Regions from separate parts of the Kocuria salsicia genome, predicted to be linked through region 2. Evidence: predicted binding sites of a transcription regulator. Region 2 holds the regulator's gene; the other holds the start of a gene.
The links. The regulator HrcA, encoded in region 2, represses chaperone genes, less so after heat shock. The targets are predictions, from matches to a motif close to TTNGCACTCGNNNNNNNCGAGTGCNAA.
Positions count from the first base shown of each region.

Region 1: a site for HrcA is predicted at 2,663-2,689, ahead of groL (chaperonin GroEL). Genes of this name have one in related genera too.

Region 1 is NZ_BAAARF010000025.1:29,425-44,540, reverse strand. Features, by position in the region: gene ABD264_RS11980 (RNase H family protein) at 1-750, opposite strand, end outside; gene groL (chaperonin GroEL) at 879-2,513, opposite strand; gene ABD264_RS11970 (hypothetical protein) at 2,775-3,089, opposite strand; gene ABD264_RS11965 (DUF3263 domain-containing protein) at 3,179-3,403, opposite strand; gene ABD264_RS11960 (uracil-DNA glycosylase) at 3,467-4,150, shown strand; gene ABD264_RS11955 (siderophore-interacting protein) at 4,170-5,021, shown strand; gene ABD264_RS11950 (threonine/serine exporter family protein) at 5,070-7,199, opposite strand; gene ABD264_RS11945 (lipid II:glycine glycyltransferase FemX) at 7,318-8,400, opposite strand; gene ABD264_RS11940 (FMN-binding glutamate synthase family protein) at 8,491-10,413, opposite strand; gene ABD264_RS11935 (HPr family phosphocarrier protein) at 10,490-10,771, opposite strand; gene ptsP (phosphoenolpyruvate--protein phosphotransferase) at 10,857-12,590, opposite strand; gene ABD264_RS11925 (PTS fructose transporter subunit IIABC) at 12,596-14,818, opposite strand; gene ABD264_RS11920 (1-phosphofructokinase family hexose kinase) at 14,861-15,116, opposite strand, start outside.
Region 2 is NZ_BAAARF010000003.1:286,952-302,067, reverse strand. Features, by position in the region: gene recO (DNA repair protein RecO) at 1-565, opposite strand, end outside; gene leuA (2-isopropylmalate synthase) at 829-2,583, opposite strand; gene ABD264_RS01395 (LCP family protein) at 2,756-4,375, opposite strand; gene ABD264_RS01390 (GTPase Era) at 4,483-5,538, opposite strand; gene ybeY (rRNA maturation RNase YbeY) at 5,627-6,115, opposite strand; gene ABD264_RS01380 (PhoH family protein) at 6,130-7,254, opposite strand; gene ABD264_RS01375 (GerMN domain-containing protein) at 7,545-8,474, shown strand; gene ABD264_RS01370 (16S rRNA (uracil(1498)-N(3))-methyltransferase) at 8,609-9,364, opposite strand; gene dnaJ (molecular chaperone DnaJ) at 9,361-10,503, opposite strand; gene hrcA (heat-inducible transcriptional repressor HrcA) at 10,570-11,583, opposite strand; gene ABD264_RS01355 (DUF3097 family protein) at 11,768-12,640, shown strand; gene ABD264_RS01350 (DUF4870 domain-containing protein) at 12,878-13,321, shown strand; gene hemW (radical SAM family heme chaperone HemW) at 13,352-14,596, opposite strand; gene lepA (translation elongation factor 4) at 14,596-15,116, opposite strand, start outside.

The DNA of each region.
Region 1 (15,116 bases), on a different contig from region 2:
GTGCAGGAAGTCCACAGCGCCGTGCTGCTGCGCGGTGGAACGGAGCACCGCCATCTCCCGTGACACCGCATCCACCACCAGGTGCGGGGGAAAGCCTCCGTGGCTGCCTGCGCCGGTGGATGCGTCGCCCGGAGCCGAGGACGGGTCCGCCGGATGAGTCGGGCCCGAGAGGTCCTCGCCCAGCGCGAGCTCGGAGAACAGGTCCGGCTGCTCGTCCGGGCCGCTCACGGTCGTGGCGGTCACGGTGGCGTCGTCGACGGTGACGGCGGCTGCGTCGTCGCGGAAGCCCGGGCCCACGGGCATCCGGGCTGGATCCATGCGCTTCTGGTAGGCCATGGCCATGGCGCGGGCGCGCTCGTCCGCGGCCTCGTTCAGCTCGTGGCCGGCATGACCCTTCACCCATTCGAAGCTGACGTCCCGCCCGGCCAGTTCCCTGTCCAGGGCCTTCATGATGTCCACGTTCAGCACGGGCTTCCCGTCCCGCTTCTTCCAGCCCTTCTTCTTCCACCCGGGCATCCACTTGGTGACGGAGTTGATCACATACTGGCTGTCGCACAGCACGCGCAGGGGCTCGTCCCGGCGGTGCCGGGTCGCCTCCAGGAGGTTCAGCACCGCCGTCAGCTCACCCTGGTTGTTGGTGCCGTGCGCCCATCCCCCCGCCTGCCACGAGGTGGGGTCGATGTACCAGGCCCAGCCCGCGGGGCCTGGGTTGCCGAGCGCGGAGCCGTCCGCGGAAGCGATGATCGTCATGGACACATCCTTCCAAAGCACCCCGACACGCAGAAGGACCCCGGGCGCGCGCACTGCGTACCCGGGGTCCTTCCGGTTCTCCTCCCGACCAGTGAACCGGCCGGGGAGGATCCCTCATTGAGGGCAGATCACATCATGCCGCCCATGCCACCCATGGGATCGGCGCCCGCACCCGCACTGGCGGCCTCGGGCTCGGGCTTGTCCGCCACCACGGCCTCCGTGGTGAGGAACAGCCCGGCGATGGACGCCGCGTTCTGCAGAGCAGAGCGGGTCACCTTGACGGGGTCGTTGATGCCCGCGGCCATGAGGTCCTCGTACTCGCCGGTGGCGGCATTGAGGCCCCATCCGGTCTCGAGCCCGCGCACCTTGTCGACCACCACGCCCGGCTCCAGACCGGCGTTCAGCGCGATCTGCTTGAGCGGCGCGTCGATGGCGACCTTCACGATGTTCGCGCCCGTGGCCTCGTCACCCGAGAGGTCGAGGGCCTCGAACACCTTGGCGCCGGCCTGGATGAGGGCCACACCGCCACCGGCGACGATGCCCTCCTCCACGGCTGCCTTGGCGTTGCGCACGGCATCCTCAATACGGTGCTTGCGCTCCTTGAGCTCCACCTCGGTGGCCGCACCGGCCTTGAGCACTGCCACGCCACCGGCCAGCTTGGCCAGGCGCTCCTGCAGCTTCTCGCGGTCGTAGTCGGAGTCGGAGTTGTTGATCTCCGCGCGGATCTGAGCCACACGGCCCTCGATCTCCTCCTGCGTGCCGGCACCGTCCACGATGGTGGTCTCGTCCTTGGTCACAACGACCTTGCGGGCCTGGCCCAGCAGGTCGATCGTGGCGGACTCGAGCGAGAGACCGACCTCTTCGGTGATGACCTGGCCGCCGGTGAGGATCGCGATGTCCGCGAGCTGCGCCTTGCGGCGGTCGCCGAAGCCGGGGGCCTTGACTGCCACGGACTTCACGGCACCGCGCATCTTGTTCAGCACCAGCATGGCCAGCGCCTCGCCGTCCACGTCCTCGGCGATGATCAGCAGCGGCTTGCCTGTCTGCATGACCTTCTCGAGCACGGGGACGAGGTCCTTCACGGCCGAGATCTTGGAGTTCACGATGAGGATGTAGGGATCCTCGAGGACGGCCTCCTGGCGGTCCGCGTCCGTGACGAAGTAGCCGGAGAGGTAGCCCTTGTCGAAGCGCATGCCCTCGGTCAGCTCGAGGTCCAGCCCGAAGGTGTTGGACTCCTCGACGGTGATGACGCCTTCCTTGCCGACCTTCTCCATCGCCTCGGCGATGAGCTTGCCGATCTCGGGATCGGCGGCGGAGATGGACGCGGTGGCGGCGATCTCCTCCTCGGTCTCGATCTCCTTGGCAGAGGACAGCAGCTGCTCGGTCACGGCGGCGACGGCCTTCTCGATGCCGCGCTTCAGGGACAGCGGGTCCGCTCCCGCGGCCACGTTGCGCAGGCCTTCCTTCACGAGGGCCTGGGCGAGCACGGTGGCCGTGGTGGTGCCGTCACCGGCGACGTCGTCGGTCTTCTTGGCGACCTCCTTGACGAGCTCGGCGCCGATCTTCTCGTACGGCTCCTCGAGCTCGATCTCCTTGGCGATGGAGACACCGTCGTTGGTGATGGTGGGCGCGCCCCAGGACTTCTCCAGGACCACGTTGCGCCCGCGGGGGCCGAGCGTGACCTTCACGGCGTCCGCAAGGGTGTTCAGGCCCTTCTCCAGACCGCGGCGTGCTTCTTCGTCGAATGCGATCATCTTTGCCATGTGTTTCGTCCCTCCTGGACGGTTGACAAACAAGACGTGTTATCACGGTGCCCGCGACGGACGGGAACGCAGCACGATCCTCACCGCGCCGCGTCCACCTCACCGTGATGTGGTTTCACCCGGATGCCGAGAACCGCCACCGGACCCGGTTAGCAGTCCACTCGACTGAGTGCTAAAACAATAGTGGCACCGGCGCGCGAGGAACCGCAACCGAGAGGCCACCACGGGGCGCCGGTTTCATCATTGGCTGAACGCGGTGCCTCAGAGCGCGGCCACCTGACCCAGTAGGGCCACGGGCGACGTCGTCGTCCCCGCCTGCGCCAGCCGGTTCCCCGGCACGGAGGCGACCGCGGACGCCGCGCCCGCCGGCGCGGAGGCCGACATGTCCTGCTCCGTGCGCGGAGCATTGACGAAGCACACGGCACCGAGGGCGAGCGCAAGCAGCCCGGTCACGAGGATCGCACGGAACTCTCGTCGGGAGCCGGTGCGGGCGGCGGGGTTGTGGCCCCGGTGCGCGCCCTGGCGGGCGCCGTCCTCGGGGACGTCGTCGAACTCGTCGCGGGGGTACTCGCTCATGGTCTGGCTCTCCTGGACAGTGTGCAGCGCGCTCCACGGGGCGGCTCGCGGACTGGCGCCGAGTATGGCACGGCCCGCAGGGAAACCGCTCAGCGCGAGCGGGCGCGGCGCAGCCTCGAGATCAGCATGGGCGAGTGCCGGGCGGCGGCCTCGGAGGAAATCAGTGCGTTGAGCCGCTGGTAGTAGTGCACAGGGCTCAGCCCCAGCCGCGAGCGGATCGCCGACTCCTTGGCTCCCCGGTACTTCCAGTGCTGGGACTCCAGCTCCAGGATCGCGCGGTCCAGTTCGTCGAGCTCCTCCCCCGTGGTAGACATGGTCCCCACCCTAACGCGCACGCCAGCACTCCGTGCGCGCCGCACCCGACACAGGGAGGCCCCGTGAACGCCCAGCGTCCGCTGCACGAGATCATGCACGAGGAGTGGGCGCAAGCCCTGCAACCGGTCGAGGGTCAGATCCGCGCGATGGGCGAGTTCCTGCGGGCCGAGCACGCCCAGGGCCGCCACACGCTGCCGGCCGGGGAGAACATCTTCCGCGCGTTCCGCGAGCCGCTGTCCGACATCAAGGTGCTGATCGTGGGGCAGGACCCCTACCCCACTCCGGGCCACGCGATGGGGCTCTCCTTCTCCGTGGCCCCGGACGTGCGTCCCGTGCCGCGCTCACTGAAGAACATCTACGCGGAGCTGCAGTCGGACCTCGGTATCGCCCCGCCGGACCACGGGGACCTCTCCCCGTGGTCCGGGCAGGGGGTCATGCTCCTCAACAGGGTGCTCACCGTCCAGGCCGGTGCCCCGGCCTCGCACCGGGGCAAGGGCTGGGAGGCGGTCACGGAGTGCGCGATCCGATCCCTGGGCGCACGCGAGCAGCCCCTCGTGGGAATCCTGTGGGGCCGCGACGCGCGCGGCACCGCGGCCTGGCTGGGCGGCGCGCCCACGGTGGAGTCCGCCCACCCCTCGCCGCTCTCCGCGTCCCGCGGCTTCTTCGGCTCCCGCCCTTTCTCCCGCACCAACGCCCTGCTGCAGGAGCAGGGCGCGGACCCCGTCTCGTGGGAGCTACCAGGTTAGGATCACCTAAGCTGAAGGCATGACAACCGCTCCAGCACGTCCCCGCAAGCCCCAGCTCGAGCTCACCGTCGCCGAGCGCCTGCAGCTCTCCCCGGCCATGGTCCGGCTGGTCTGCCACGTCGACAACGCGCAGGACTTCCAGGACATCGAGGCCCCGGAGAAGTACGTCAAGCTGATCTTCTTTTCGGAGACCACGCTCGCGGCCACCGCCCCGGGCGCCCTGCCGGACTACTGGGAGGTCCGGGACACCTCCGCCCCCGAGGACCAGCCGGTCTCCCGCCATATGACCCTGCGCCGCACGGATCCCGCCGCCGGTGAGGTGTGGATCGACGTCGCCCTGCACGGCTCCGAGGGCTACGCCGGGCCGTGGGCGGACGCCGCCGCGCCCGGCGACCGCCTGGTGGCGCTCGGCCCCGGAGGCAAGTGGATGCCGGACCCGGACGCCACGTGGAGCCTCTTCGCGGGCGACGACGCCGCCGTGCCCGCCGTGCTCGCGAATCTCGAGGCCCTGCCCGTCTCCGCACGGGGCGAGGTGGTCCTGGAGGTCCAGGACGCCGCCCACGAGCTCGACCTCTCGGTCGTGGCCGTCCCGGAGGGGATCACGGTGCGGTGGGTGCACCGCGCGGATGAGGCACCCGGTGAGCGTGCGCTCGTGCAGGGCATCGCGGACGCCGCGTGGCCCGAGGACGTCAGCGGTGTGCAGGCCTTCGTGCACGGCGAGCGCGAGGCCATGAAGGCTGCGCGTGCGGTGCTCTTCGACCAGCGCGGCCTGGACCGCTCCAGGGTGTCTCTGTCGGGGTACTGGGCCGGCGGGCGCACCGAGGACGTCTTCCAGGCGGAGAAGAAGCTGCCCGTGGGGAAGATCCTCTAGCAGCCCGGGCGCTGAGACATCAGAGGGCTGCGGCTACCCGTCAGCTCCTCAGCGGCGGCGGTTGCGCCGCTGGGAGAGGTGCTGCATCTGCTCGATGAACGGGCGCATGAGGTACTTGGCGAGCACCACGCCGGCGGCCAGCAGCACGATCGAGGCCATGGCGTTGAGCAGCTCGGTGATCCCCTGCCCCGCGGTCTCGTTCTCCACCGTGATGGCGTACATGCCGCGGAAGAGTGTGAGCCCGGGCAGCAGGAACGTCATGGCGGGGATGGCCAGCACGGCCTGGGGGATGCGCGCGCGGGCCGCCAGCAGAGCCGCCACGCAGCCGCTGACCACCGCGGCCGCGCCTGTGGCCAGCCGCGCCCCGGGATCCACGAGACCGATCCCGTGGTAGACGAGCAGCCCGGCGAAGGCCGCGAGCAGTGCCGGTGGGATGTGCCGGGGCTTGGCCTGCATCAGCACCGCGACGAGCGCCGTGGAGACCAGCATGAAGACCACGTTGCGCAGTGCCCCCGCGGGAGTGAAGCTCGACTGTGAGATGTCGATGCCCGGCACGTCCGCCAGTCGGACGGTCAGCGAGACGCCGATCGCGATCCCCGCCACGATGGCGAGGAATGCCATCGCGGTGGAGAGCAGCCGGCCCGCTGCGGTCACGGGGAAGCCGTTGATCGCGTCCTGCATGGTGGAGACCATGCGGGTGGTGGGCAGCAACATGATGAGCCCACCGGCGATGACTTTCGGTGGGTACAGCTCCACCCCCAGTGCGGAGATCACCATGGCGATCAGGGTGATCACCAGCGCGTTGGCGCCCAGGGAGAAGAACTCGGGGATCCGCCACGCGCCCAGCTTGGCCGTGACGAGCTGCACCACGGTGGCCGAGCCCATGGCCACCACCGCGCCCACGATCGTGCCGCCCAGCGCGAGGGTCAGGGTGCCCGCGGCGATGATCGTCGCGGCCAGTACCATCCACCGGGGGTACGGCTTGGGGCGGGCGTTGATCTCCTTGAGCTCCCGCTCGGCCTCCCGCAGGGGCATCTCACCCTCGATGATGCGGGTCACGAGCTGGTGGGAGTCGGCGAGACCGGCGTAGTTGTCCGTCCACGAGCGCACCACGCGCATCACGGTGTGGCTCGAGGTGGTGGAGTCCCCCCACGGGTCGTGCTCGTCCCGGTCCTGGGGGGACTCCTGGGACGGCGCGGCCCGGCGGTGCTCCGCCGTGGTGCCCGGGACCCCGTCGAAGGAGGTGGTCGGGTGGGCGCTCGAGCCGCCCTCGCCGCGGGCGTCCTTCGAGGTCGACGCTGCGCGGCCCAGCTTGCCCGTAGTGGTGCTCTCCGCCACGTAGTTGATCGTCACGGACTGGTTGGTGATGTCCACGTCCAGGTTCTCCACCCCGTACGTGGCGCACACCGCGATGATCGCGTTCTCCACGTCCAGGGCGTCCGCACCGTAGTGGAACATGGTCTCGGCCAGGCGCAGGGCGAAGTTCAGGGTGCGCCGGGCCTGGCGCTCCGTGCTGTCGCCGAACTTGCGCAGGTGCTGGAACGGAGTGGCGGTGAGCCGGTCCACGACCCGCATGGGGGCGGTGGGGGCGGTGTCCCCCTGCACGAGCGAGCGCAGCAGGGAACGGGGCGCCCGGCTCGGCTTGACCCTCGTGGCCGGGTAGGTGGCGCGAGGAATGGCGGTGGTGGCCGGTGCGATCTCGTGCGCGACCGTCTCGGGCCGCTCGACCGGGGACGTCGAGGCCGCCGCGCTGCGCCGCGAGACGCTGCCGATCGGCTCGGCCAGCGCTGCGGGGACCCCGCTGCGGTGGCCGCTGTCCGCCCGGTGCTCCGCGATCTGGCGCGGGGTGAGCACCGGCAGGGCGGTGGCCTTCGGCGACGCCGTGGCCGGAGTGTGCGTACCCGGGGCGTGCTTGTCAGGGAGGCGGGGCGTCGTCGTCGCGCCGGGAGCCGTGTGCGCGGCCACGCTGCACCGCTGCGCCTGCGCCGCCTGCTCCTCGGTGGGACGGGCGGTAGGCGCGATCCGGCGCCGCGGTGCCGTGCCCCGCACCGCGGCGTGCAGAGCGGTGTCCCCGCCAGGGCCGAAAGGCTCGCCGTTGACTCCCCCGGAGTCCCCAGACTCGCCCGAGGACGGGTATCCCTGGTGCGCCAGACGCGTCAGCTGATCGGTCACGCTCACGTCGGATGAACCTCCCCTGCCGCCGCAGGTCCTACTCGTCTGTCATGTGGTGGCGCGCCCGCGGGTGAGCCGCGAGCGCGCCGTGGTGGCGGGGTGTCCGCTCAGGTGGGTGGCCGGCTCAGTAGAACGGCTGACCGGTGCGGCGCACCCAGAGCTGGCGCTGGACCTTCTCCGCCACGCTGGTCCACACAGCGTATTTCGCCCGGCTGAGCGGCTGGTCCCAAACTCCTACGTAGTCCACGACAGTCTTCGTGAAGCTCGTCTTGAACAGCCCGAGCCCGTAGTAGTGGTGCTCCTTGTTCTTGAGCTGGTCCGAGGGCGGAGTGCCGCAGAAGTCGTACTGCACGATCCCGTGGTCCCGCTTCAGGTCCGTGATGGCGCTCCACTGCACCAGGTGGGAGTCGCCGTACTGCTTCCGGCGGGGCTTGGAGCCGCCGTCCTTGTACGTGCCCTTGTTCCCGTAGGCGATCACGTACGCGCCCACGGAGGGCCTGCCGTCCTCGTACGTGAAGTAGAGCCGGCCCTGGCCGCGGCGCTCGAAGCCGGTCCAGAACGCCCTGTAGTAGTCGTAGGATCGCAGGTTCACCTTGGCGTTGCCCTGGCCCACGGAGTCCATGAGGGCGTACATGGCCCGCATGTTCTCCTCGGTCAGCGGCACCTGCTCCACCTCGCAGCCCTCACGGGTGGCGCGGCGCACGGCGTTGCGCCCGCGCGAGTGCAGGGACTTCAGCAGGGCCTTCTCGTCCATGTCCGTGTCGAGCACGGCGGTGGAGTCGTTGGGCTGGATCTCGAAGGACTTCACGAGTCCGCTGCGCGCCAAGACCCCGGCGGCGTAGTCCGAGGCGAGGATCTCGGGCTCGTACTTGATGGCGAACACGCCGTGGGCGGCACCGGCCACGAAGCGCTCGTTGGCCGCGACGATGCCGGGGATGTCGTCCACGCTCGCCACGTCCGGGCCCTTGATCATGTACCAGAGCTTGCCGAGCACAGGAACGGACTTCTCCAGCACCAGGTTGTAGCTGGGCTGCGAGCCGTCCGTGGGTTCGTACACCACGTGCACCGGCTTCCAGCCGTGGTCCTTCTTGACCTCGGCGAACGCCTCGGACTGGAGCAGGTTGCCGCCCGAGGGGTTGGCGGTGACGTGGGAGTCCCACTCGGCTACTTCCTGGCCGGTCGCAAAACGTGCCGTGAATTCTCGCAAGGGTCTCTCACTCCTGTACCGCGGACGTGCTCTGACGTTGTCGGGCGGGCACCGCTGGGGCGCCGCCGCCTCACATGGTATCCCCCGGACTCAGGCGAGCCCCGGGTCCCGGGTGCGGGAGTCCTCCGCCGGGTCCACGTGCTCCGCGTCCGGCGACGGGTCCCGCGTGGTGTGCTGCGCACCAGCCTCGGTGCCGGGCTGGCCCTCCGGGCGTCTGCTCGTGCCGGTCGTGGTGTCCTCGTCGCCCTGTCCCGCGCCCGACGCCGGTGTCGCCGCCCGTGTGCCTGTGCTCGCGGCGTCGTCGTGGTGGCTTTCGGCACCGACCGCCGCGCCACCCACCGTGACCCGCTCGGGAGCATGGTCCACCGCGGGGATCACGCCACCGGGAACCAGGGGGCTGCGGTCGTTGAACACGTACTTGCCGGGGTGACCCGCGGTGAAGCGGTCCGGGTCCGCGTAGCGCCAGTCCTCGCCCCAGCCACCCTCCACGCCGTCGAAGAGCTCGCCCGGCTGCAGCCAGCGGTAGAGCGACTCGTAGGAGATGCTCTGGGTTGCGGTGACCTTGCGGCGCAGCATCTCGCGGGTGAGCTCCTCCGGGTGCTCGCAGCCCATGGTGGAGATGATCTGCCCCGCCTCCTGCACCGTGAGGCGGTGGTAGCGCTCCACGCGGTCACCCTTGTCCTCGACGTCCAGCGCCTTGTAGAGCTGCGGGTTCTGCGTGGTGACGCCCACCGGGCACTTGTTGGTGTGGCACGCCTGCGCTTGGATGCAGCCCACGGCCATCATCATGGCGCGGGCACTCATGCAGAAGTCCGCGCCCTGGATGATGTGGCGCACGATGTCGTGCCCTGAGGTGATCTTCCCCGCGCAGCCGAGCTTGATGCGCTCGCGCAGCCCCGAGCCCACGAGCGCGTTGTGCATCAGGATGAGCCCCTCAACGAGCGGGGTGCCCACGTGGTCCTGGTACTCCAGCGGCGCCGCACCGGTCCCGCCCTCGGAGCCGTCCACGATGATGAAGTCCGGGGTCACGCCCTCCTCGATCATGGCCTTGCACATGGCCAGCACCTCCACGCGCGAGCCCACGCACAGCTTGAAGCCGATCGGCTTGCCGTCCGAGAGCTCCCGCAGCCGGGCGATGAAACGGATGAGCTCCCGCGGGGTGGTGAACGCCGAGTGGCTCGCCGGGGAGATGCACGTCTGTCCCACGGGCACCCCGCGCGCCTCGGCGATCTCCTCGGTCACCTTGGCCCCGGGCAGCACACCGCCCAGCCCCGGCTTGGCGCCCTGGGAGAGCTTGATGTTGATGGCCTTGACCTGCGGCAGGGTGGCCTTGCGGCGGAAGATCTCCGGGTCGAAGTTGCCGTCTGCGTCCCGCGTGCCGAAGTACCCTGAGCCGAACTCCCAGAAGATGTCGGCGTCGTGCGCCAGGTGGTACCCGGTCAGCCCGCCCTCGCCCGTCTCCTGCGCGAACCCGCCCTTCGCGGCGCCCTTGTTCATGGCGAGCACCGCGTTCTTGGACAGGGAGCCGAAGCTCATGGAGGAGATGTTGAGCAGGGAGGCGTCGTAGGGCTGGCGGCAGTCCGGCCCGCCCAGGCGCACGCGGTGCTCGTCCTCCGGCGCGGGCTTGGGGGCGATGGACTGCACGAAGTACTCGTAGCCCGGGGCGTTGACGTCAAGCTCCGTGCCGAACGCCTTGTCCCCCTTGAAGCCCTTGGCGCGGGAGTAGACGAGGGAGCGCTGGTCACGGTCGAACGGCTTGCCGTCGTAGTTGCGCTCGATGAAGTACTGCTGGATCTCGGGGCGGATCTTCTCCAGGAAGAACCGCATGTGCCCCAGCACGGGGAAGTTGCGCAGGATCGAGTGCCGGCGCTGCGTGGCGTCGCGGATCCCCACGAGCAGCAGCGCGAGGAACACGACGGCGGGGATCCACCACCCCCAGGGACCGAGGACGGCCGCGAGGACCGTGACGAGGGTGGCGGCGGCCAGACCGGCCAGAATCAGAGAACGAACCATGCCGGTCAGGCTACCCCCGGACGGCGGACGCCGGGCCCTCCGTGAAGAAGACCCGGCGTCCGCACCGCGGGACGGCTCACTCGGCGTCGAGGTCCGTCTCGATGATTCCGGCGAGGTGCTCGAGGGCCGCCTCGGCGCCGTCGCCCTCGGCGGCGAGCACCACCTTGTCCCCGTGGGACGCGCCCAGGGACATCAGGGACAGCACGGACGCGGCGTCCATGCCTTCTTCGGCGTCCTCGCCCTCGGCGCGGATGGTGATCTCGAGGTTCTCGTACTCGCCTGCGGCCTCGGCGAAGATCGCGGCGGGGCGCGCGTGCAGGCCCACTCGGGAGGCCACGGTGGCGGTGCGTTCGGTCATTGTCGTACTCCTTGTTCTTCGTTCTTCGGTGGTCGGGGTGGCGCGGCGGCGCTGCCCGGCTGTGGGCGAGGGCCGCCGCGCGGGTTCACAGTCCCAGGTCCGCGAGCACGGGCAGCTCGGCCCGCACCGCCTCCTTCGCCTCCTGGGCACTCGTCGCGTGCAGCGCAAGCTCCGCGAGCCGCCGGGCCTCAGCGGCGTCCACGCGGGCGAGGACGGCGGAGACCGCGGCAAGGGACCGCGGGCTCATGGACAGCGTGTCCACCCCCAGTCCCACGAGGACCACGGCGAGCGCCGGGTCTGCGGCAGCCTCGCCGCACACGCCCACGTTCTTGTGCTCCCCGCCGCGCTCGGAGGCCTGTGCAGCCCCTCGCGCGGTGGCCTGGATCATTCGCAGCACGGCAGGCTGCCACGGGGAGTTCAGATCGGCCAGGGAGCCGAGCATGCGGTCCGCGGCCATCGTGTACTGCGTGAGGTCGTTGGTCCCCAGCGACACGAAGTCCACGCGCTCCAGGATCTGTTCCGCGGTGATCGCGGCGGCGGGAGTCTCCACCATGACGCCGCTGACCTTCAGACCCGCCGCGACCACGAGGTCGTGGAAGCGGGCTGCCTCCCCCACGGTCGCAATCATGGGAGCCATGACCCACACGTCCGCGGTGCTGCGCTGCTTGGCGACGGCGATCGCCTCGAGCTGGCGCTCCAGCACGCCCGGGGTGGTCCAGTCCGTGCGGTAGCCGCGCACGCCCAGCGCGGGGTTGGGCTCGGTGGCGTCCGTGAGGAACGGCAGGGGCTTGTCCGCGCCTGCGTCGAGCGTGCGCACGACCACCTTGCGCCCCGGGAACGCCTCGAAGACCTCGGTGTACGCATCCGCCTGCTCCTCCACGGTGGGCTCGCTGTCCCGGCCCAGGAAGCAGAACTCGGTGCGCAGCAGGCCCACGCCCTCCGCACCGGCCTCCGCGGCGGCCCGGGCGTCGTCGCCCGTGCCCACGTTGGCGAGCAGCGGGACCACCGTGCCGTCCGAGAGCGCGCCGCGCCCGGCGAAGGACGCCAGCTGCTCGGACGCGCGCTGCCACGCCCGCACGGCCTCCTGCTCGGTCTCCCCGGGGGCCACGACAACGGTCCCTGCGGCACCGTCCACGAAGACGGGCGCTTCCCCGGCGACGTCGAGCACACCCTCGACCGCCACCACGGCCGGCAGTCCCAGGTTGCGGGCCAGGATGGCGGTGTGCGACTGCGGGCCGCCGGACGCGGTGACGAGCGCGACGACGACGTCCGGGTCCAGCACCGCGGTGTCCGCGGGTGCGAGGTCCTCGGCGGTGAGCACGAACGGCTCACGGCGTTGCGGCACCCCCGGGGCATCCTCACCGCGCAGCTCGGCGACGATGCGCGCCCGCACGTCCTCGATGTCCGCGGCACGCTCAGCCATGTAGCCGCCCATGGCGCGCATCTGGTCCGCGTACGCGGTCGCGGCCTGCCACAGCGCGCGCTCCGGGCTCAGCCGCTGCTCCGTGACGAGCTTGCTCGCGTTCTTCACGAGCGCCTTGTCCCCTGCCATCAGCGCAGTGGCCTTGAGCACCTCCGCGGCGGACTCGGAACGGGCCCGCGCGGCGCGCTCCTTCAGCCCCGCCTTCACGGCGAGCGCTGCGGCCTTGAGACGGTCAGTCGCGGTCTCCGCGTCCCCCTCCAGCGCCTCGTCCTCCGGCGGCTCGCTCACGGCGGGCGCCATGTGCACCAGGGGCGCGATGACGCGTCCCGGGCTGACGCCCACGCCGTGCAGCGTGTCCCGCCGCGGCTGCTCGTTCATCATGTCCTGCTCGCTCATGGTTCTCACACCTCCACTGTCTGCTTGGTCTGCGGGACGCCCGGGACCTCACCCACGCTCTTCTCCACGTGACCGAAACGCTTGAGGACGGTCACCACCACGCCGGTGATCACGGTGCCCACCAGGATGGACGCCACGAACGCGAGGCGGCCGTCGATCACGGGCAGGATCCAGATGCCGCCGTGCGGGGCTGCCGAGGTGACTCCGAACGCCATGGTCATGGCACCGGTGACCACACCGCCGAGCATGGATGCCGGGATCACGCGCAGCGGGTCCGCCGCGGCGAACGGGATCGCACCCTCGGAGATGAAGGACGCGCCGAGCAGCCACGACGTCTTGCCGTTCTCGCGCTCGGCCGCCGTGAAGTACCTGCGGCCCAGCACGGTCGAGGCCAGGGCCAGGCCCAGCGGAGGAACCATGCCCGAGGCGATCACGGTGGCCATGATCTCCTGCGGGGCGGTGTTGGTCGCGGTCGCGGCACCGAGACCGGCCACCGCGAAGGAGTACGCCACCTTGTTGATGGGACCGCCCAGGTCAGAGCACATCATCAGGCCCAGGACGGCACCCAGCGTCACGGCGGAGGCGCCGCTCATGCCGGCGAGCACGGAGGTCAGCCAGGTCATGAACATGGCGATGGGCCCGCCGATCACCAGGAACAGCAGTCCGCCCGCGAACAGCGAGGCCAGCAGCGGGATGATCACCACGGGCATCAGCGAGCCGAGCCAGCGCGGCAGCTTGGGCAGTGTCAGCCAGTACGCGCACAGGCCGGCGAGCAGACCGCCCACGATGCCGCCGATGAAGCCTGCGCCCATGAAGTTCGCCACGAGACCGGCGGCGAAGCCCGGAGCGATGCCCGGACGGTCCGCGAGCCCGTAGGCGATGTAACCCGCGAGCGCGGGGACCAGCAGACTGATCGCCAGGTTGCCGATCTTGAACAGCACGGCGCCGAGGTACATGCCCAGCGACACGTCGCCGAGATTGCCCAGCGTCGCGGTCCCCAGGATGTCGTCCGCCTGCTGGGCCACCAGCACGGGGTCCGCGATCATGAACGCGATGGCCATGAGCAGACCGCCCGCGGCCACGAACGGGATCATGTAGCTCACGCCCGTCATCACGGCCTTGCGGATGCGGGAGCCCCAGCCCTCGCTGCCCGTCACGGCCGCGGCGGCGTCGGTCCCGTCACCGGTGACCTTCGGTGCGCGGGGGTCGTCCGCGGCCGCGAGGGCCTCCTCGATCATCTCCCGCGGCTCGTCGATCCCCCGCTTCACGGCGGAGGCGATGTACGGCAGCCCCGCGAAACGGGTGCGCTCGCGGACGTCCACGTCCGTGGCGAAGATGACGGCCTCGGCGGAGGCGATCACCGCGGGGTTCAGGCGCGTGGCGCCCGAGGAGCCCTGGGTCTCGACCTGCAGGTCCACCCCCATCTCCTCGGCGGTGTTGCTCAGCGCATCCGCGGCCATGTAGGTGTGCGCGATGCCGGTGGGGCACGCGGTCACGGCCACGATGTGGCGCGGTCCGGCCGGCGCCGTCCCGGTTTCCGCGGCGGCCGCCCCGGTGCCGGCCGCGGCGGTTCCAGCTGCCGAGGTTCCTGCTCCGCTGGTCCCGGCGGCGTTGCTGCCGACCGCACTGGTGCCGGCCGCTCCGGTGGCGGGAGTCCCCGCAGCTGCGGCGGCGGTCGAGCCGGCGGCGGCTGGTGCCCCCGTGCCCTGTGCGGCCGCGGCCCCCTCACCGGAGGTGCCCGCGGCGGTGGCCGGGGCGGCGTCGTCGGCCGGGGGTGCCAGGCCGAGGGCCCGGTCCACGATGTCCACGACCTCCTGCGGCGACTGCGCTGCCCGCAGCGACGCCACGAAGGGCTTCTTCATGAGCGAGCGGGCCAGCTTGGAGAGCAGCTTCAGGTGCTCCTGGTCCGCACCGGCCGGGGCCGCGATGAAGAAGACGATGTCCGCGGGGCCGTCCTTCGCGCCGAAGTCCACGGCGGGGGCGAGCCGCGCCATGACGAGGGTCGCCTGGGTGACCGCCTCCGAACGGCAGTGCGGGATGCCGATGCCGCCCGGGATGCCCGTGGCGTTCTTGGCCTCCCGCGCGAGCGCGTCCGCGGCGAGGGAGTCGGTGTCCTTCGCCCGCCCCTCGGCGTGCACGGTGGCGGCCAGTGCGCGGATCACGCTGTCCGTGGATCCGCCCAGGTCCCGGTCCAGCAGGACCAGTCCGGTGTTGATGAGATCTGACATGTCAGGCTCCTTGGGTGCGTCCCGTGGGGCGCGCTGGGGTGGTCAGGACCGGGGCTCGGCGCGGCGTGCGCCGCTGGTCCCGTCCGAAAGGTCGAGGACGGCGTCGGGCCCCGCGGGGGTCTGGTGCGTGGGCGACGGCGACGCCGCGGCGTCGTCGGCTGCTCCCGGGTGCGCGGTGCCACGCCCCACGGGGGGCAGGCCGAGGTCCGTGACCCGCACGGCGTCGGGCCTGGTCTGCGCCACGGTGGGCATCTGGGTCCCGGGCAGCGACGCCGCCGCGGAGCCGTGGGCCACGGCC
Region 2 (15,116 bases):
GCCGGCACTGCGGGCACACGGCCCCGCCGAGAGCGGCTGAGAACGAACGGTGCGGTCCCGGCGCCCCGCACCGGGCGCAGTCCACGAAGCTCGGCGACCAGCCGGCGAGGGACACGGCGCGCAGGAGGTAGGAGTCCAAGATGCGCCCCGGCGGGTGCAGACCGCGGGCCACCGCGGAGAAGGCCCCCGTGAGCAGGCGGAAGTGCTGGGCTGCGGTGTCGTAGTCGTCCGCGGTGAGCTTCTCGGCGGTCTCCGCCATGGCGGCCGCGGCCGTGTAGCGCTCGTAGTCGGCCACGATGCGCTCGCCGTAGGACCGCATGCCCACGGCCTGGGAGACGATGTCCAGCGTGCGGCCGTGCACCAGCTGCACCCGCGCCACGTTGAACGGTTCAAGCCTGGCGCCGAAGCGCGAGGTGGTACGTCGCACCCCCTTGGCCACGGCCCGCACCTGTCCGTGCTCCGACGTCAGCAGGATCACGATCCGGTCAGCCTCGCCCAGCTTGTACGTGCGCAGCACCACGGCGTCGTCGCTGTAGGAACGCGAAGCGAAGGTTGAGCGGGCCACAGCGTCATTGTGCCACCCGGTTCGGACACGACGACGCCCCGTCCCCGGCAGAGCCCACACCGTACCTGTCGCGGGCCGTAACGGTGGCGTGCTTCACCGGCCCCGCGCAGCAACTGGTGGTGTCGCAGTGGTTGGGGCGACCGGCCGACGGTGCCCGGGCGGTGCCTCGAAGACGGTACCGTGCGGCGGCGTCGTCCACGACGGATGGAGAAGGGGACCCCGGCCCACCGGGGCCGGGGTCCCCTGCGCTCACGGAAAGGTGATCAGGCCTGCCCCGCCAGCTGGGCGTCCCGGACGGCGCGGTTCACCCCGGAGATCACGGCCTTGAGCGAGGCTCGGGTGGTGTTGTTGTCCATCCCGGCACCCCACAGCACGCGGTCACCCACGGCCAGCTCCACGTAGCTAGCGGCCTGCGCGTTGGCCGCGGCGGAGAGCGTGTGCTCGGTGTAGTCCAGCAGCCGCACGTCCACGCCCTCCTCGTTGAACAGGTTGATCAGCGCGTCGATCGGGCCTGTGCCGTGGGCGCTGCGCTCGCGGTGCTCGCCACCGACGTCCAGGCCGATCTCCAGCACAGTGTTTCCCTCATCCTCCGCGTGGGTGGAGATGGACGTGATCCGGTAGTGACCCCATGTCCCCTCGCCGTCCACCTTGGCGGGCAGGTACTCGTCCGAGAAGATCTTCCACAGCTGCTGGGCCGTGACCTCCGAGCCGGAAGTCTCCGTGAACTTCTGCACCACACCGGAGAACTCGATCTGTGCGCGGCGCGGCAGGTCGATCCCGTACTCGCTCTTGAGCAGGTAGGCCACGCCGCCCTTGCCAGACTGCGAGTTCACACGGATCACGGCCTCGTAGCTGCGGCCCACGTCCTTGGGGTCGATCGGCAGGTACGGAACGGCCCACTCGAGGTCGTCCACGGCCACGCCCTGGGCCTGGGCATCCTGCTGCATGGACTCGAAGCCCTTCTTGATCGCGTCCTGGTGCGAGCCGGAGAACGCGGTGAAGACGAGGTCCCCGCCGTAGGGGCTGCGCTCCGGAACGGGCAGCTGGTTGCAGCGCTCCACGGTGCGGCGGATCTCCTCGATGTCCGAGAAGTCGATCTGCGGGTCCACACCCTGCGTCAGCAGGTTCAGGCCCAGGGTCACCAGGTCCACGTTGCCCGTCCGCTCACCATTGCCGAACAGGCACCCCTCAATGCGGTCCGCGCCGGCCAGGTAGCCCAGCTCGGCGGCGGCAACCCCGGTGCCGCGGTCGTTGTGGGGGTGCAGGGAGAGGATGATGTCCTCCCGCTGGTAAAGGTGCCGGCCCATCCACTCGATCGAGTCCGCATAGACGTTGGGGGTGGCCATCTCCACCGTAGCCGGCAGGTTGACGATCATCTTGCGGCCGTTGCCGATCTCGAAGGTCTCCGCCACCTCGTTGCAGATCCGGGCGGCGAACTCCAGCTCGGTGCCCGTGTAGGACTCCGGCGAGTACTCGTAGGTGACGGCGGTGTGCTTGAGCTGCTCCTCGTACTTGCGGCACAGCCGGGCTCCAGTGAGGGCGATGTCCACGATGCCGTCCATGTCCTGCTTGAACACCACGCGCCGCTGCAGCGTGGAAGTGGAGTTGTACAGGTGCACAATCGCGTGCGGGGCGCCGTCGATGGCCTCGTACGTGCGTTCGATCAGGTGCTCGCGGGACTGCGTCAGCACCTGGATGGAGACGTCCTCGGGAATGTGGTCACCCTCGACCAGGGTGCGCACGAAGTCGAAGTCCGTCTGCGAGGCCGAGGGGAAACCAACCTCGATCTCCTTGTAGCCCATGCGCACAAGCAGCTGGAACATCTGCAGCTTGCGCTCGGAGTTCATGGGATCGATCAGCGCCTGGTTGCCGTCACGAAGGTCCACGGCGCACCAGCGCGGCGCCGTTGTCGCCACCTTGTCCGGCCACGTGCGGTCGGACATGTCGAACGGGAACTTCTGGTGGTATGGGGTGTACTTGTGAACCGGCATGCCGGAGGGGCGTTGCACATTCTTCACGGGAGGGGGCCTTTCAATCTGTGACTGTGGGCCGGCACCACGGAACTCCGCAGCGGGTGGTCGGCCGTCAATAGGATCGTTCAGGCCCCGCTGCGGCACATAAGCACGAGTCGCTTCATGTCCTGCCGCATGTGATCCAACGTACCACTAGGCACGTTGACCCCCGGCCCCGTTACTCGTCCGCAGTCGCCTGGCACGTGAACTGCTCGGCCGTCTGGCCCTGCAGGTCGTCCGGGAGGGACAGGTTCTTGTCCATCCTGTCCCCACTCACGAAGTCCTGGCCCACGGCCACCTCCACACCCGTGACCTCGTAGGAGGCGGTGAGCTGGCTCGCGGAGACGTTGAGGAGTTCGGCGACGTCATCCGCCGCGGCCGCCCAGTTCGGGTTGTAGAAGATCTGCGTGGCGGAGAGCTGCGCACCGGACTTCTCGGTGGCGGCGTGGTCGTATCCGGCCTTCTTCAGCACCGAGACGAGCTGGCTGTCCCGGCCCCCGGCGTCCGAGCGGTTGGAGACGGCCAGCGGCACCGTGGCGGGGTCCAGCGCGGGCCCTGTGGCGCTCGGTGTGGCGGACGGGGAAGACGTCGCCCCGGCCGTCGAGTGACCGGCCCCGCTGCCGGAGGTCGCGGCGTCCGAGGACTCACCGCTCGGGGACGCGGAAGTGCCGTCCTGCGCCCGCGTGACCGAGACGTCGTCGCGCAACGTGGCGAAGAGCTTCTCGGCGCCCTTCTCGTCCAGCTGCAGCCGGTTCGGGTCCTCGGGGTAGACCTCGGTCGGGGCCGTGACGAACGCGATCTTCCCGGGGTCGATGCCGTTGAACGTGCGCGCGATGCCCACGAGCGTGGGGATCGAGGTGAGACCCGAGTCCACGTGCAGGTTCTGGGTCATGACCTCCGCGATGTGGTAGAGCTCCGGGAGGTTCGTGAGGGTCCCGTCGGACTGGATCTTGCGCGTCAGGGACGCCAGGAACGACTGCTGGGAGCGGATCCTGGCCTCGTCCCCACCGTTGCCGAACGCCGCGCGGGAGCGCAGGAACGCCAGCGCCTGTTCGCCCTCCACGGAGGAGATGCCCGCGGGCAGCTTCAGCCCGGACTTCGGATCGTCCACGGCGTTGTTCACGCACACCTCGACGCCGCCCACCGCGGAGGAGAGCTCCTTCACGGCGTTGAAGTCCGCGAGCATGAAGTGGTCGATGTTGACGCCCGTGAGCTCGTTGATGGCCGCCACGGTGCAGCCGGGTCCGCCGCGCTCCACCGCGCTGTTGAGCATGTCCGTCTCCGCGGCGTAAACCTTGCCGGAGTCCGGGTCCGTGCACTGCGGGATCTCCACCATCAGGTCCCGGGGAAAGGACACCACGGTCACGGCATCCCTGCTCTGCGTGACGTGCAGGAGCATCATCACGTCCGTGCGGCCTTCGGAGTCGTCCTTGCTGCCGTACTCGGAGTTGCCCGTGCCGCTGCGGGTGTCCGAGCCCATCACGAGGATGTCGAGCGGGCCGTCGTCCACTGCCTCCGCGCCGTCGGAGAGGTTCAGGGGGCTGGACTGCAGGTTTCCCGTCAGCCGCAGCGCGGCAATACCACCGATCCCGATTGCCGCGATCAGGGCGAGGACCGCCAGGATCACGGCGATCCTGCGGGCGGAGGCACGGTGCTCACGGGCCCTGTGGTGGCGCCCGGTCTGCCGCAGGTCGAAGGGCTCCCCCTCCCGGTTCGTGCGACGTGCCGGGTGCGTGACCCAAGGCGCCGTGGTCTCCTGCGCGCGGCGACCGCGACGGGGTGCTGAGCTGGGATCCACCGGTGACGTCTCCTGCAGTCTTTCGCTGTCTGGGGCGGGGCCGGGGGCGGCGCCCCGACCGCTCGGCCACGATACGCCCCGTCCCTCCGTGTGCGGTGTGGGCGGGGTCAGAATCCCAGCTTGGACAGCTGCTTGGGATCCCGCTGCCACTCCTTGGCGACCTTGACGTGCAGGTCCAGGTAGATGCGCGTGCCCAGCAGTGCCTCGATCTGCTCGCGCGCCTTGGTCCCGATCTCCCGCAGCCGCGCACCGCGCTTGCCGATCACGATGGCCTTCTGCGAGGACCGCTCCACGTACACGCTCGCGTGCACGTCCAGCATGGGGTTCTCGGGCGAGCGGCCTTCCCGTTCGGAGACCTCGTCCACGACCACGGCGAGCGAGTGTGGCAGCTCGTCGTGCACGCCCTCCAGTGCGGCCTCGCGGATCAGCTCGGCCATCATGGTGACCTCTGGCTCGTCCGTGAGGTCACCCTCGGGGTACAGCGGCGGAGAGACCGGCATCAGAGACACGAGCAGCTCTGCCAGCTCATCCATCTGGTAGCCGTCCGTTGCGCTCACGGGGATCACGTGGGCCCAGCCGGCGTCCTGGTCCTCCGTGGCGGGTGCCTTCTCCGACCGGGAGCCTGTGCCGCCCGACGACGCCGCGGCGCGCCGTCGTCGCCGTGCCTCGCGCTGGGCGCGCTCCTCGGACACGACCTCGCGGCCCAGCTCGCTCACGGCGATCAGCTGCTCGGCGAGCCGGTCCTGGGGCACGAGGTCCGCCTTGGTGACGATCGCGACCACGGGGGTGCTGCTCACGGCGGCCACGACCTGCTGGGCGATGAAGCGGTCCCCGGGGCCCACCTTTTGATCCGCGGGAACGCAGAACCCGATGACATCCACCTGGCTCAGGGTCTCCGCGACCACGTCGTTCAGCCGCTGCCCCAGCAGAGTCCGGGGCCGGTGCAGGCCCGGCGTGTCGACGAGGATCAGCTGCCCGTCCGGGCGGTGCACGATGCCTCGGATGGTGTGGCGCGTGGTCTGTGGACGGTTGGACGTGATGGCCACCTTGCGGCCCACCAGAGCGTTGGTCAGGGTGGACTTGCCCACGTTGGGCCTGCCCACGAACACGGCGAAGCCGGCCCGGAAGTCCGCGCCGTGCTCGGCGGTGGTGTCCTGCATCATGGTGTGTCCTCGCTCCTGCGTTCGATCGGGGTGCGCCTGTGGGGACAGCGCGCGGGGTCCTGCGGCTGCCCGGGGTGTGGCACCGGCGTCACGTCATGGTCTCCACGGGGGCATCGCGGCCCAGGAACTCCTCGAGCAGCGCGCGCTGGGCGGCGAACATCCGGGCGCGCTCCTCCTCCTGCGCGTGGTCGTGGCCTAGCAGGTGCAGCAGCGAGTGCGCCGTGAGCAGGCACAGCTCGTCCTGCGTGCTGTGCCCCGCGGCCTGCGCCTGGCGCTGCGCCACGGGCGGGCACAGCACCACGTCCCCGAGGACGCCCAGGCTGGGCTCCTCCGGGGTGCCCTCGCGCAACTCGTCCATGGGGAAGGACATCACGTCCGTGGCACCGGGCAGGTCCAGCCACTGCTCGTGCAGCTCGGCCATGCGCTGTTCGTCCACCACCGCGATCGAGACCTCGGTCTCAGGGTGGAGGTGCCACCGGGTGAAGGCGAGGTCCACGAGGGCCGCCAGCTGGTCCGTGTCCACCGCGCGGTAGCACTCCTCGAACCCTTCGAGCTCCTGCGGTCCGTCCCACGGCAGGTCGAACGAGACGCTCACAGCGCGCCACCCGCCGGCCCCGTGGCCTGGTCCGCTCCTGCTCCGTCGGCCCCAGCTCGCTCACCAGCAGCGCCCGCCCGGTGCACGGCCGCCGCACGGCGGTCCTCCTTGCGGTGCGCGCGCTCCATGCGGTGCCGGTTGGTGGTGTCGAACTGGTCGTAAGCGGCCACGATCTCCCCCACCAGCTCGTGGCGCACCACGTCCTCGGCGGTCAGCTCGCAGAACGCGATGTCGTCGATCTTTCCCAGCACGTGCTGCACCTGACGCAACCCGGACTTCGTGGAGCCCGGCAGGTCCACCTGGGTGACGTCCCCGGTGACCACGATGCGCGAGCCGAAGCCCAGCCGCGTGAGGAACATCTTCATCTGCTCGGGAGTGGTGTTCTGAGCCTCGTCCAGGATCACGAAGGCGTCGTTGAGGGTGCGCCCGCGCATGTAGGCCAGCGGAGCCACCTCGATGGCCCCCGCCTCCATGAGCCGCGGGATGGACTCGGGATCCATCATGTCGTGCAGCGCGTCGTAGAGCGGGCGCAGGTAGGGGTCGATCTTGTCGTTGAGCGAGCCCGGGAGGAAGCCCAGGCGCTCGCCGGCCTCCACCGCGGGGCGCGTGAGGATGATCCGGTTCACCTCCTTGGCCTGCAGCGCGCGCACGGCCTTGGCCATGGCCAGGTAGGTCTTGCCCGTGCCTGCCGGTCCGATTCCGAAGACCACGGTGTGCTCGTCGATCGCGTCCACGTACGTCTTCTGGTTCACCGTCTTGGGGCGGATGGTGCGGCCCCGGGTGGAGAGGATGCTCGTGGACAGTGCGCTCGCCGGGCGCACCTGCTGGGACTCGCGCATCATGCGGGCCACACGCAGCACGGTGCGCTCCGTGATCTCCGTGCCGCGCAGCGCCATCGCCAGCAGCTCCTCGAGCAGGGATGCCGCCAGCCGGGTGTCGAGCACGGGGCCCTCGAGGGCGACATCGAGGTCCCGCACGGTCATGCGCACCGCCGGGAACTCGCCCTCGAGGAGCCTCAGCGTCGAATCCGCCTGGCCCAGGCACCGCACGGCGGTGTCCCGGTCCGGCATGTGCACGGTCACACGGGTACTTTCACTGGGTGCAGCGGTCAGTGGTTTCATCCCCTCGGGTTGTTCTCTCATCGGGCACCAGCCTACCGGTCCCCTCCGACGCGCCGTCCGCCACGGTCCCGGGTTGCAATCGGGTAACGGTCCGCGCCACGGGCTCCCGGAGTTCGCGCGCACCCCCGCCGGTCGGTATCTTGTGAAGCCGTGAAATCATGCCGCCGGTGCCACACCGCGCGGTCCCACCCTCCAGGTTCTGTGTCGGAGAGGTGGGAACACGACGTCGCCGTGGCGCGGTCCCTGACCCCGCACCCGTCACCGAGGGCCCGGAGGAGGGCGAGCACCGCGTGAGACCGCGCCGCCGCGTACCACCGCGCACACCCCGCCGCTGGAGCCTCGCCGCGCTCGCTGTGGTCGCGTCCGTGGCGCTGGCCGGGTGCGGCACGGCCGCGGACCGCCCGGACGACAACTCCGCGGCCGCACCGGGAATCGGCGCGGTACCGGGCACCACGGACGAGGCGCTCGGCGGCGTGGCCACCGAGCAGGCCCCCATCTACTGGGTCGGCACGGGTGACCAGTCCGGCTACCTGTTCCGTGAGTTCCGCAACCCCGAGGACACGAGCACAGCGGACCCGGTGGCACGCGCCGCTGCCATGGTGACCCGTGCCACCCCCATGGACCCCGACTACCGCACGCTGTGGTCCCCCGTGAGCACGGTGGGAACCTCGGTGTCCCCGGACGGCATCATCACCGTGGACCTGCCCGCGGCGGCGTTCGGCACGCAGCTGTCCGAGAAGGACGCCCAGATGGCGCTGCAGCAGATGGTGTACACGGTCTCCGCGGCCGCCGTGACCGCGGGACTTTTGGACGCCTCCACCGCCAAGGAGGTCCGCATCCTGGTGGACGGGCGCACCGGGTTCTCGGCGTTCGGCTCCGTGGACCTCTCCGATCCGCTGACCCGCGACACGTCCCTGGCCGCGCCCGTGTGGCTCATCGACCCCCAGACGGACGCGGACCCCGGCAGTCCCCTGACCGTGTTCCTGCGCGTTCTGCCCGCGGTGCACGACGTCCGCTGGGAGGTCACGCAGGACGAGCGCACAGTGCGCAGCGGCACGGTCGCCGCGGCCTCCCCCGGCTCGGACCCCACTGTCGGCACCGAGCTGCGGACCACCATCGACCTGGACCCGGGCGAGTACACGGTGCGGGTCGCGGGAACAAACGACCAGGGCACCGTGCTCGTGGACGACCACGTGATCACCGTCGCTGCCACGCGCTGAGGCGCATCCGCCGTACGCGGGCGCGCGACGTCGTCGTCATGCCGTCCCGACGAGGCGCGGGTGGCGTCCCCGGCACGCTGCTCCCCCGAGATCCCGGGGTTCGTCCCACCCAGCCCCTCCCGCGGAGGGGGCGCTCAGCCCCAGAGGCCCAGGACAGAGTGCAGCGCGGCCAGGGCGGCCGGCCCGGCGGTGGCCGAGCGCATGACCGTGTCCCCGAGGCGCAGCGTGTGGGCCCCGGCCTCGGTGAGCAGCTGCGTCTCCGCATCGCTGATGCCGCCCTCCGGCCCGACCACCACGGCGATCCGGGTCCGCTCCCGCCAGGCGGTGACGTCGTGCCCGGACCACGCGGTGGAGGCGGTCTCGTGCAGCACGAGCCACAGGGTCTCCGTGTCCTCCGCCACGAGCCGCGCGAGGGCGGCGGTGTCCACCCACTGCTCCCGCCGCGGCCAGTGCGCGCGCCGGGACTGCTTGGCGGCCGCGCACAGGGTGGCGTCCCACTTGGCCATGGTCTTGGCGGCACGGTCCCCGCGCAGCCGCACGATGCTGCGCTCTGCCTGCCACGGGATCACGCAGTCCACACCGAGCTCGGTGGCGGTCTCCGCGGCCTGCAGGTCCCGGTCCCCTTTGGCCAGCGCCTGGACGAGCGTGAGGCGCGGCGCCGGCGGCTCCTCGTGCGCCACGGAGTCCACGGTGACGCTCATGCGGTCCTTCTCCCCCGCGACGAACGTGCACACCGCGCGGGTGCCGCGGCCGTCCACGAGGTCCAGGGACGCGCCCGCGCGCAGCCGGCGAACGGTCACGGCGTGACGGGCCTCGGGGCCGACGACGTCGAGGACCTCGCCGGGGTGCGCCCCGGTGAGGTCCTCGCGGTGGAAGACGGGATTCGTCACAGGTCGTTGAACCGGTCCCGCAGCCGGGAGAAGAACCCGCCGGAGTGGGAGGTGCTCACGGTGGTGCCGTCGTGGGCCTGCTCCTCGCGCAGCTCCGCCAGCCGCTCCACGAGTTCACGCTGCTCGCCGGTGAGGTCCCGAGGCGTCTCGACCTCGAAGTGCACCTGCAGGTCCCCGCGACCCTTGCCGCGCAGGTGGGTGACGCCGAGGTCGTCCAGCGTGATGGTGGCACCGGACTGGGTTCCGGGGACCACGTCCACGCTGCGCGTGCCGTCGAAAGTTTCCAGCGTCACGGTGGTGCCGAGTGCCGCGGCGGTCATGGGGATCCGCAGCCGCGCGTGCAGGTCGTCGCCCTCGCGCACGAACGTGGGGTCCGGGTCCACCTTCAGCTCCACGAAGAGGTCGCCGTTGGGTCCGCCGGCCGTGCCGGCCTCGCCCTGACCGCCCAGGCGGATCCGGTTGCCGGACTGGATGCCGGCGGGGATCTTCACCGTGAGGGGGCGGCGGTCGCGCACGCGGCCCTCGCCGTAGCACTCGTGGCACGGGTGCTCGATCACGGTGCCGAAGCCGTTGCACTGCGAGCAGGGCGCCTGCGTGGTGACCATGCCCAGGATGGACTGCCGCTGGTACTGCATGTGGCCGGAGCCGTGGCACATGGTGCACGTGGTGGGGCTCGTGCCGGGCTGGCAGCACGTCCCCTCGCACGTGGGGCACGTGACCGCGGTGTCGACGGTGATGTCCTTCTCCACTCCGAAAACGGCGTCCTTCAGGGAGATGCGCACGTTGATCAGGGCGTCCTGGCCCTGTCGCGTGCGGGACTGGGGGCCCCGCTGGCCGCCGGAGCCCGCGCCCTGGAAGAACGTCTCAAAGATGTCCGAGAAGCCGAACCCGCTGCCGGGGAAGCCTCCGCCGAAGCCGGTGTCCGTGCCGTTCTCGTTGCCCGTGGCGTCGTACACGCGGCGCTTGTCCGGGTCCGACAGGACGTCGTTGGCGTGCGAGACGCGCTTGAACTCCTCGGCTGCCTCCGGCGAGGGGTTCACGTCCGGGTGCAGCTTGCGGGCCTTCTTGCGATAGGCGCGCTTGATCTCTTCGGTGCTGGCGTCACGGCTCACGCCGAGGGTTTCGTAGTGATCGCTCACGATGTCGTCGCTTCTGCTTTCGTCTCTGGGTCGGTGGTCTGTGCCGGGGCGGCGCCGGGTGGCGCGTCAGTCCCCGAGGTTCTTGGAGAGGTAGCGGGCCACGGCACGCACGGAGGCCATGGTGGTGGGGTAGTCCATGCGCGTGGGGCCCACGACGCCCACCTTGGAGGCGTCCTGCGGGCCGTAGCCGGTGGCCACCACGGCCGCCTCGGCCAGCGGGTCGTCGTACTGCTCGGAGCCGATCCGTACCGCGACGCCGCGCTCGTCCTGCTGCATCTCGGACAACAATCGCAGCAGTGTCACTTGTTCCTCAAGCGCCTCGAGCACCGGGGAGATGCTCTGGGGGAAGTCCCCGCTGAAGCGGGCGAGGTTGGCGGTGCCCGCCCTCACGAGGCGCTGGTCGTCCGAGGCGGCGGCCAGCACTGCCACGGTGTCGGCGACGGCGAGCGCGGCCTCGCGGACCGGGTCTTCCACGGTCTCGGGGAGCTCGGCGACCGCGGCCGGCACGGTCTCCAGTGCCTGACCCAGCACGCGCGCCAGGACGGCGGCGCGCAGCTCGAGCAGGGCGTCCTCGGCAACGGGCGCGGTGAGGGCAACCGTGCGCTGCACCACGCGGCCGCTCGTGGGGATGAGCACCACGAGCAGCGTGTTTCCGCCGACGTCCACGAGCTCCACGTGGCGCACCGTTATCCCGGTGCGCACCGGGTACTGGATGACGGCCACCTGGTGGGTCAGCTGGGCCAGCAGGCGCACGGTGCGCTCCATGGCATCGTCGATGTCGTGGGCGCCGCCCAGGAAGACCTGCACGGCACGGCGCTGCGCAGGCGTGAGGGGCTGCAGCGCGGCGATCTGGTCCACGAACACCCGGTAGCCGCGGTCCGTGGGGATCCGACCTGAACTGGTGTGGGGTGCCACAATGAGACCGTCCTCCTCGAGGGCGGCCATGTCGTTGCGCACGGTGGCGGAGGAGACGGGCAGCCGGTGGCGCTCCACGAGCGCCTTGGAGCCCACGGGCTCGCGGGAGTGGACGTAGTCCTCCACGATGGCCTGCAGGATCTTCGCCCTGCGCGGATGCTCCATGTCTCCCACCTCCCGCTCGCGGATGTCCTCGGGCGCCCGTGCGGCACCCGGTGAACCGGGCCGCGACCAATTTTGGCACTCGAATCGGCACAGTGCTAATTCCGTGAGTCTAGTGGCCCTGCCGCGGACCGGTCCTTTGGTACGCTCGCGGCTGATTCGTCACCCGCGAGCGAGGAGCACCCCCGTGAACACATCCGGCTGGGGCTGGGGCCCGCAGGACCTCGGCAGCCCCGAGGTCTCGCGCCGCTCCCCCGCGGCCCGCGGGCTGCCCGTGGAGTCCGGCATGGTGCTCGAGGACGTCGAGAGCGGGTGGGTGGGCGCCGTGGTGAGCGTGGAGGTCGTGGGCGGCATGCGCGTCGTGGGCCTGGAGGACCGCCACGGCCGAGTCAAGGCCTTCCCCCTCGGTCCCGGTTTCCTGCTTGACGGCGAGCCCGTCCGCCTCACCCCGCCCGCACCTCGCAGTGTCCCGAGCGGGCCCAGAATTACGCGCTCCGGCTCGGTGGCCGTGGAGAACCTGCGCGCCTCGGTGGCCAAGGAGTCCCGCGTGTGGGTCGAGGGCTACCACGACGCCGAGCTCGTGGCGAAGGTCTGGGGCCACGACCTCGCAGTCGAGGGGATCGTCGTGGAGCCGCTGCACGGCATCGACGACCTCCCCGCGGCCATCGCGGAGTTCCACCCCGGCCCGGGCCGTCGTCTCGGGATCCTCGTGGACCACCTGGTCAGCGGGTCCAAGGAGTCGCGGATCGCGGATCGGGCGCTGTCTGTGCCGGGTGCGCGGGGCAACGTGCAGATCCTGGGCCACCCCTACGTGGACATTTGGCAGGCGGTGAAGCCTGCAGCCCTGGGCATCCCCGCGTGGCCCGTGATCCCTCGCGGTGTGGACTGGAAGACCGGGATGGCCAAGGCCCTCGGTATGCCCCACCGCACTCCCCAGGATGTGGGGCGGGCGTGGCAGGCGATCCTCGCCCGCGTGGACAGCTACTCGGACCTGGAGCCCGCACTGCTGGGCCGGGTCGAGGAGCTCATCGACTTCCTCACCGCACCGGACGGCTACTGAGGGGTTTTGGCACGTGGGGCGCCGGATGTGCCGTGTGGGACCCGTTGTCCCGGCCGACGCGGTTGGCGCGGTGGCCCCGGGCTGCCGGTGGCGCGGCGGCGTCGTCCGACATATCCAGGCTCACACGTGATTCCAGACGCACCCCGGTCCGTTTCCAGGAGCGCACCGTAGAATAGGGGGCACCGGGACTCCGATCCACCCCGGTTCGGCTACCGCCCCTGAAAGGGACACCCACCCGTGACTGACGCTGCTCCCACCCCCGCTGCCCCCGCCGCCCGCGCCGCGGGTGAGACCCCGTTCGAGGCCGTGCCCGCCGAGGCCCAGCCCCTGGACGTGAACCAGGACCGCCAGTGGGCCACCGTCGCGCACCTGGGCGGCGTGGTCGGCGCGCTGCCCAGCTACGTGATCCACCGGGTGTTCGGGGACCGCGGCCCGTTCACCGCGCAGGAGTCCCGGGAGGCGCTGAACTTCACGCTGCTGCCGAGTGTCGTGGTGCTGGCAGGCATCGCGCTCTCTCTCGTACCCGTGATCGGCTGGATCTTCTCCGTGGTCGCCGCCGTGACCTGGCTGTGGCTGGCCATCGCCTCCGTGGTCGCGGGCGTGAAGGTCAACCGCGGCGAGCCGCACCAGTATCGCGGCAACACACACCTCTACGACCGGCTCACCACGTCCCGCGGCTGACGCCCGCGCCCACGACTCGCCTCGGGCCGCTCACCAGTCGAGCAGCCGGCGCGTCACGGCGTCGGCCATGAGCCGTCCCGCGTCCGTGAGCACGGCCGTGCCCCGCACTGCGGCAGCACCGTCCAGCCAGCCGTCGGCGATCAGCCCGGCCACCGCTTTCCGGCCCTCCGGCTGCAGCTGCGCGGTCTCCAGACCGTCGCGGATCCGGATGCCGAGCATCACGTCCTCCACGTAGCGCGTCTGCGCGTCCAGCGTCTCCCGGCCCGCCGCGGGTGAGACGCCCTGGCGGACCTTGTTCGTGTAGGGCAGGGGGTGCTTGAGGTTCCACCACCGCACGCCGTCGCTGTGGGAGTGCGCTCCGGGGCCGATGCCCCACCAGTCCTGGTTGCGCCAGTAGGCGAGGTTGTGCGCGCTGCGGTTCTCCAGCGCGCTGCGCCCGTGGGCGTCCCGGGACCAGTTGGAGACCTCGTACCACTCGAAACCCGCTTCGCGGAGCATCGCGTCCGCCAGCGTGTACTTCTCCGCCTGGTCGTCCGGGTCCACCCGGGGGACCTCGCCCCGGCGCATCTGCGCGGCGAGCTTGGTGCCGTCCTCGATGATCAGCGAGTACGCGGACACGTGGTCCGAGTCCATCTCCAGGGCGGCCTCCAGCGAGGTCCGCCAGTCGGCCACGCTCTCCCCCGGGGTGCCGTAGATCAGGTCCACGCTCGTGCCCAGCCCGCGCTCCTTCGCCCAGCCGACGGCGCGCGGCACGTTTGCCGGCGTGTGCGTGCGTTCGAGCACCCTCAGCACGTGCGGCACGGCGGACTGCATCCCGAAGGAAACCCGCGTCACGCCCGCCTCGGCCAGCACGTCGAAGGTCTCCGCCGTGACGGAGTCCGGGTTGGCCTCCACGGTCACCTCGGCGTCCGGTGCGAGCCCGAAGCTCTGACGGGCCTGGCCGAGCATGTTCGCGAGCTCCCGGGCTGGGAGCAGCGTGGGGGTGCCCCCACCGAAGAACACGCTGTGCAGGGCCCGCGGGGGCGCCCCGGCGGCGTCGAGCACTGAACGGGCGAAACGGACCTCTGCCGCGGCGTCGCGGTGGTAGTCGTCCCGGGAGACCCCGTCCCCCAGCTGCTCCATGGTGTAGGTGTTGAAGTCGCAGTAGCCGCAGCGCACCGCGCAGAACGGAACGTGGACGTAGAGGCTCAGGGTGCGGTCCGCGGCGCGGGCCACCGCGCTCGCGGGGAGGGCGCCGTCCGACGGTGCGGGGTCCCCCTCCGGCTGGGCGGGCATTACTTCTTCTTGTCCTTCCCGTTGTCCTCGTCCGAGGACAGCGCGGCCACGAAGGCCTCCTGCGGGACCTCCACGCGGCCGACCATCTTCATGCGCTTCTTGCCCTCCTTCTGCTTCTCGAGCAGCTTGCGCTTGCGGGAGATGTCGCCGCCGTAGCACTTGGAGAGCACGTCCTTGCGGATCGCGCGGATGTTCTCGCGCGCGATGATGCGCGAGCCGATGGCCGCCTGGATGGGGACCTCGTACTGCTGGCGCGGGATCAGCTTCTGCAGCTTGCCCGTCATCAGCACACCGTAGGAGTAGGCCTTGTCCTTGTGGGTGATGGCGCTGAACGCGTCCACCTGTTCACCCTGCAGCAGGATGTCCACCTTCACGAGGTCCGCGGCCTGCTCCCCGTCCGCCTTCCAGTCCAGGGACGCGTAGCCGCGGGTCTTGGACTTGAGCTGGTCGAAGAAGTCGAAGACGATCTCCGCGAGCGGCAACCGGTAGCGCAGCTCCACGCGGTCCTCGGACAGGTAGT